DNA from 2 places in the Saccharothrix coeruleofusca genome. Region 1 is predicted to be linked to the other one. Evidence: riboswitches for the same ligand, from Rfam matches in the RefSeq annotation. Region 1 holds a riboswitch; the other holds the start of a gene.
The links. Region 1 has a riboswitch for glycine ahead of gcvH (glycine cleavage system protein GcvH). Riboswitches for the same ligand answer to the same signal wherever they lie in the genome.

Region 1 (3,359 bases):
CGCCCATCAGCCGCCGCCGCATGTCCGCCGCCCGCCGCCGGACCTTCAGCCCGCCGGGCAGCACGCCCTGCTCGGTGCACCCGCGTTCCACGCACTCCTGCATGACGTCCCAGATGTGCAGCAGCCCGGACCGCACCGACGCCTCGTCGCGCCAGGACAGCTCGTTGGCCAGCATGACCTCGCTGATCGGCAGCCCGGTCTCGCGGGTGCGGGCCAGCAGCTCGTCGCCGGTGCGGAACGGGTGGCGGACCGGGGTCGCGTCCGGTTTGATCCGGTCCGCCCCGGCGGCGTCCTCGTCCACCACGAACCCGCCGCCCACCGAGTAGTACACCGCGCGGTCCACCTCGGTGCCCGCGCTGAACGCGGCGAAGCTCATCCCGTTGGGGTGCAGCGGCAGCGACTTGCGCCGGTGCATCACCAGGTCGCGGTCCTCGGTGAACGGCACCTCGCGCTCGCCGCCGAGCAGCAGCCGCCCGGAGGACCTGATCCGCTCCACCCGCGCGCCCGCCGCCACCGGGTCGACCTCCTCGGGCCGGTGGCCCTCCAGGCCCAGCAGCACGGCCTTGGCGCTGCCGTGCCCGTGCCCGGTCGCGCCGAGCGAGCCGAACAGCTCGACGTGCACCCGGTCCACCGCCGCCAGCGGGCCGCGCGTGCGCAGCCGGTCGGCGAACATGGCCGCGGCGCGCATCGGGCCCACGGTGTGCGAGCTGGACGGGCCGATGCCGACGGTGAACAGGTCGAAGACGCTGATGGCCACGGCGTCAGTCCCCGGTCAGCTCGGCGTACCGGGCGGCGGTCAGCAGGCCCTCCGCCTCCTCCACGGCCACCTTGAACAGCCAGGCGCGGTACGGGTCGGCGTTGATCGCCGCCGGGTCGTCGACCACGGCCTGGTTGACCTCCACGACTTCGCCGCTGACCGGCGCGTACAGGTCGCTGACGGACTTGGTCGACTCCAGCTCGCCGCACACCTGCCCGGAGGTGACGCGGTCGCCGACCTCGGGCAGCTGCGCGAAGACGATGTCGCCCAGCGATTCGGCGGCGTAGGAGGTGATGCCGACGGGCACGGGGTCCTGGGTGCCCGGCGCCCAGTCGACCCACTCGTGCTCGGGGGTGTACAGCAGCTGATCGGGGTAGGTCACGGCAGCGCTCCTCAGGAGAAGTACGGGTTCCCCTGCTCTGTCCTGGGACCTGAGAGCTTCGCCGCGCGCGCGGCTTGCACCGTGGGTGCGCGCCGGGGCGCGCTTTCCAGAGTCGCCTCGCCCGGACGGTTCTCGGTGCCTGAGAGTGTGCGGGGTGCTTGCTCCTTCGGCGCTCCAGCTCGCCTGGAGGCTCTCCCGCCCGGGTTGCGGTGCCGGGTGGCACCACGGCCGATGTTCAGTTTGCCCTGATGGGCAGACGCTAGGTCCCCGCGTGCGCGGGTGTCAACGCGACCGACCTCCGCCGTTGTGCGGCCGGCACAACGCGGGTTCGTCCCGTTGGTGTTGGCCGCACGATGACACGGGTACCCCGCTCGCGGACCTTTGGCGTAACAGCAGCTGAAGGAGGCGACCGTGCGGATCGCAGTTCCCCGCGAGATCAAGAACCACGAGTACCGCGTCGCGCTGACCCCGGCGGGCGCCCACGAGCTGACCGCGCGCGGCCACCAGGTCTTCGTGGAGGCGGGTGCCGGCCTGGGGTCGGCCATCCCGGACGAGGAGTACCTCGCGGTGGGCGCGAAGGTGCTGGCCTCGGCCGAGGACGTGTGGGCCGAGGGCGAGCTGGTGCTCAAGGTCAAGGAGCCCATCGCCGAGGAGTACCCGCGGCTGCGCCGGGGGCAGGTGCTGTTCACCTACCTGCACCTGGCCGCCGACCGGCCGCTGACCAGGGCGCTGCTGGACGCGGGCACCACGGCCATCGCCTACGAGACCGTGCAGACGCCCGGCGGGGCGCTGCCGCTGCTGGCGCCGATGTCCGAGGTGGCGGGCCGCCTCGCGCCCCAGGTCGGCGCGTTCTCGCTGATGAGGCCCTCCGGTGGCCGGGGTGTGCTGCCCGGTGGCGTGCCCGGTGTGCACCCGGCGCGGGTGGTGGTGATCGGCGGTGGCGTGGCGGGGCTGAACGCCGCCGTGATCGCCTCCGGCATGGGCGCGGACGTGGAGGTCCTGGACACCAACGTCGACCGGCTGCGCCAGATCGACGCGCAGCACCGGGGCAGGCTGCGCACGGTGACCTCCACCCGCTACGCCGTCGAGCAGGCGGTGCGCGAGGCCGACCTGGTGATCGGCGCGGTGCTGGTGCCCGGCGCGAAGGCGCCCAAGCTGGTCGGCAACGAGCTGGTGGCCGACATGAAGCCCGGTTCGGTGCTCGTGGACATCGCGATCGACCAGGGCGGCTGCTTCGCCGACTCGCGGCCGACCACCCACGACGACCCGACCTACCAGGTGCACGGCTCGGTCTTCTACTGCGTGGCGAACATGCCGGGGGCGGTGCCGCGCACCTCGACGTTCGCGCTGACCAACGTGACGCTGCCGTACGCGGTGGCGCTGGCGGACCGGGGCTGGCGGGAGGCGCTGCGCGCGGACGCGGCGCTGGCGCTGGGCCTGAACGCGCACGACGGCGCGCTGACGAACCTGCCGGTGGCGCAGGCGCACGGCATGGCGCACACGCCGGTCGAGCTCTGAGGAACGACGCCTGAGGAACGACCCCCGAGGAACGAGGCCGGGGAACGACACGAGGGGCGTGCCCACCGCGGTGGGCACGCCCCTCGTCGTGAAAAGGCGACCCGCTCAACCAGCCTGGGGGTCACTGGGAGCGGGTCGCAGTGCAATCCTAGCGGGCCAGGGGCCATCCTGCCCAGCGGCCCACCGGACCGGCCCACCTCTCGCCGCCGCGACACCCACGCACAGTGATCGCGCCGTCAAGCTAACGAGTGAATGTCCTAGCTGCGGTTAAGACGGCGCACCGGGCCGGCCGATGGTCCAAGTGGGACGCCACGAGCACGCGGAGCTACCGGCGTCCCCTCAAAGCCCGCCGCACCCCCTGATCGGAGCGCACATGGCTGAATCGCAGGGCTGGATCGCCTGCCACGACCCGTTCGGGCGCGACCGCTCGATGACGGTCCTGGTCGAGGACCACCGGGTGGTCCTCGTCGCCCCACCCGGTGAGTCCGCCGTGATGTCGGTCACCCAGACCTGGCGCCTGCGCCAGCTGCTCGGCCAGGCCGCGGACAGGGTGTGAGGGCCGTGGAGGAGACGCTGCGCGACGCGGTGCTGCACCGGCTCGCCCTGCTCGACGAGGTCGCCGAGCGGGGCGAGGCCGAAGCGCTGGTGCCGCTGGCGCGCGCCGAGATCCACCGGCTGGCCGACGGCTGGCGGCTGCTGCTG
Region 2 (3,359 bases), 750 kb from region 1:
CGGCCTGCTTGCCGTCCAGCTCGGAGGCCACCAGGTCGACCAGCACCAGGTGCACGTCCGTGCCGCCGGTGAGCACCTTCACCCCCGCCGCGGCGGCGTCGGGTCGCGACAGCCGCTCGGCCAGGATCTTCGCGCCCTCCACGGTGCGGCGCTGGCGGTCGGCGAACTCCGGCGACGCGGCGTGCTTGAACGCCACCGCCTTGCCCGCGATCACGTGCTCCAGCGGCCCGCCCTGCTGGCCGGGGAACACCGCGGAGTTGACCTTCTTGGCGATGTCCGCGTCGTTGGTCAGGATCACGCCGCCGCGCGGGCCGCCCAGGGTCTTGTGCGTGGTGGTGGTGACCACGTGGGCGTGCGGGATCGGGCTGGGGTGCAGCCCGGCCGCCACCAGGCCCGCGAAGTGCGCCATGTCGACCATCAGGTACGCGCCGACCTCGTCGGCGATGCGGCGGAACTCGGCGAAGTCCAGCTGCCGGGGGTAGGCCGACCAGCCCGCCACGATCAGCCGGGGCTGGTGCTCCCGCGCCAGCTTCTCCACCTCGGCCATGTCGACCCGGCCGTCCTCGTCGGAGACGTGGTAGGGCACCACGTTGTAGAGCTTGCCGGAGAAGTTGATCCGCATCCCGTGGGTCAGGTGGCCGCCGTGCGCCAGGTCCAGGCCCAGGATGGTGTCGCCGGGCTGCAGCAGCGCGAACATCGCGCACGCGTTGGCCTGCGCGCCCGAGTGCGGCTGCACGTTGGCGTAGCCCGCGTCGAACAGCTCCTTGACCCGCGCGATCGCCAGCCGCTCGATCACGTCGACGTTCTCGCAGCCGCCGTAGTAGCGCCTGCCGGGGTAGCCCTCGGCGTACTTGTTGGTCAGCACCGACCCCTGCGCCTGGAGCACCGACACCGGGGTGAAGTTCTCCGACGCGATCATCTCCAGCGTGCTCTGCTGGCGGGAGAGCTCGGCGGCGACCGCTTCGGCCACCTCCGGGTCGAACTCCGCCAGGGAGGTGTTGAAGTGCGCGGACATGGCGTGTCTCCCTTTACGACTTGCGCTTGTAGAACGGCAGTGCGACGACCTCGACGGGTTCGCGCCTGCCCCGGACGTCCACGGTGAGCCGGGTGCCCGGCTCCGCGTTGGCCTTGGTGACGTAGGCCATGGCCACCGAGTAGCCCAGCGTCGGCGACAGCGCGCCGCTGGTGACCTCGCCCACGGGCGCGCCCGAGTCGTCCAGCACGGGGTAGCCGTGCCGGGGGGCGCGGCGCGAATCGGTCCGCAGGCCGACCAGCGCGCTGTCCACGCCCTGCTCGGCCACCTTCGCCAGCGCCTCGCGGCCGACGAAGTCGCCGGGCTTGTCCAGCTTCACCACGCGCCCCAGGCCCGCGTGGAACGGGGTGCGGTCCACGCCCAGCTCGTTGCCGTACAACGGCATCCCGGCCTCCAGGCGCAGCGTGTCGCGGCAGCCCAGACCGGCGGGCTTGAGCTCGTGCGGCGCGCCCGCGGCCAGCAGCGCCCGCCACACGGCGGGCGCGTCGGCCGGGTCGAGGAACAGCTCGAAGCCGTCCTCGCCGGTGTAGCCGGTGCGGGCCAGCAGCGCGGGCCGGTCGGCCACGGTGGTCGGGTAGGAGGCGTAGTACTTCACCTCGGCTAGGTCGGTCGGGGTCAGGCCGGCGAGGATCTCCGTCGAGGCGGGTCCCTGCACGGCCAGCAGCGCGAAGTCGGCGGACTTGTCGGTCACCTCGGCGGCGAAGCCCTCGGCCCGCGCCACCAGCTCGCGGTGCACCACGCCCGCGTTGGCGGCGTTGGCCACCACCAGGTACTCGGTCTCGCCGGTGCGGTAGACGATCAGGTCGTCCAGGACGCCGCCGTCGGGCCGGCAGATCATGGTGTAGCGGGCCCGGCCGACGCCGATCGCGGAGGCGTGGCCGACCAGGGCGTGGTCCAGCGCCGCGCCCGCTTCCGCGCCGGTGACCAGGATCTCACCCATGTGGGTCAGGTCGAACAGGCCCGCCGAGGTGCGCACCGCGCGGTGCTCGGCCAGCTCGCTGTCGTAGCGCAGCGGCATCCGCCAGCCCGCGAAGTCGGTGAACTGGGCGCCCAGCGCCTCGTGCTCGGCGTGCAGCGGCGTCCGACGGCTTTCCATGGGGCGGGTCCTCCCTGGTGGCGGGCATGGCGGTAGCGCCGCCGGGGTGGGGGCGGCCTGCCAGTGCGTAAGGATGACACGGTTCACCGGGGGACTCCTCGTCGTGGGAGCCTCCCCCTCTGTCATGAGCCTGAGAGCTTCGCCGCGAGCGCGCGGCTTGCACCGTGGGCGAGGCGCGCCGGGGCGCCTGCTTTCCAGAGTTGCCTTCGTCGGGCGGTAGCTGGGCCTGAGAGATTCCGGGGAGGGGTTGCTCCTTCGGCGCCCCTGGTGGGGACTCTCCCGCGCGACGTCGACGGCCGTGTTCAGTTCGTCCCGCCAGACGCTAGGCGGACCCGACCGGCGGGGTCAACCGCGAACCGGTCACCGGGTCCGTCACGGGGTCGGTCACAGGGCGCGGTCCGCCCGGACGCTGTCGACCACCTTGCGCTCGGCGTAGAAGGAGACGAACGGGATGGTGCCCGCCAGCAGCACCAGCGCGGTGCCCTTGATCGACCAGCGCGCCTTGAGCGCCAGGTCGACGGTGAGCACCAGGTAGACCGCGTACAGGAAGCCGTGCACGGGGCCGACGACCCGCATCAGGCCCGGCTCGCCGCCCGCGTACTTGACGACCATGGCCAGCACGAGGGCGAGCAGTCCGACGCCCACCACGTACGCCATGAACCGGAACCGGCCCAACGCACCGCTCATCGCTCCACCGACCGCCTTCGCCTCAGCGCTGGTCCCGCGCGTTCAGCTCGGCGAGGTAGCGGTTGTAGGCCGCCAGTTCGTCGTCCTCGTCGTCGCGCGCGGGTGTCCTGACGGGGTCCACGGTAACGACCGGCTCGGGCGCGGCCTCGGGCGGCTCGGCGTCCTTGCGGGCTTCGAGCCTGCGGATGCGCCACACCACGAAGGCCGGGAAGAGTCCGAAGAGGGGCCACTGGAGCACGTAGCCCAGGTTCTGGAAGGTGCCCCCGGCGGAGGAGAAGCGCTGCCACTGCCACCAGGCCAGACCGCAGCACACGACCAGCGAGGCGGCGCAGGTGACCGTGATGGCGACGCGCTGGGGGGTGAAGACGCTGCCGGGCACACCGCCAGAGTAGCCCGGCTCGCGGTCCGCTTCACGGGGAGTCGAGTCCCCGTCGGGTGGGCTCCCGCTCAGGAGCCCGCCCCCAGGTCGATCCCAGAGCTAGGCCACGCCGTCCCGGCGTTGCCTCTGCAGCCTGGCCACGCACCAGGCCGCCGCACTGCCCC

Region 2: another riboswitch for glycine. It lies ahead of gcvT (glycine cleavage system aminomethyltransferase GcvT); the one in region 1 lies ahead of gcvH (glycine cleavage system protein GcvH).

What each region holds. Positions count from the first base shown of each region.
Region 1 is NZ_JAGINV010000001.1:5,685,086-5,688,444, forward strand. It holds gene JOF41_RS25665 (L-serine ammonia-lyase) at 1-757, opposite strand, end outside; gene gcvH (glycine cleavage system protein GcvH) at 762-1,139, opposite strand; glycine riboswitch at 1,256-1,347, opposite strand; gene ald (alanine dehydrogenase) at 1,551-2,657, shown strand; gene JOF41_RS25680 (hypothetical protein) at 3,031-3,213, shown strand; gene JOF41_RS25685 (hypothetical protein) at 3,210-3,359, shown strand, end outside.
Region 2 is NZ_JAGINV010000001.1:4,933,371-4,936,729, forward strand. It holds gene glyA (serine hydroxymethyltransferase) at 1-1,015, opposite strand, end outside; gene gcvT (glycine cleavage system aminomethyltransferase GcvT) at 1,029-2,129, opposite strand; glycine riboswitch at 2,242-2,332, opposite strand; glycine riboswitch at 2,334-2,421, opposite strand; gene JOF41_RS22010 (DUF3817 domain-containing protein) at 2,514-2,816, opposite strand; gene JOF41_RS22015 (hypothetical protein) at 2,839-3,195, opposite strand; gene JOF41_RS22020 (helix-turn-helix transcriptional regulator) at 3,295-3,359, opposite strand, start outside.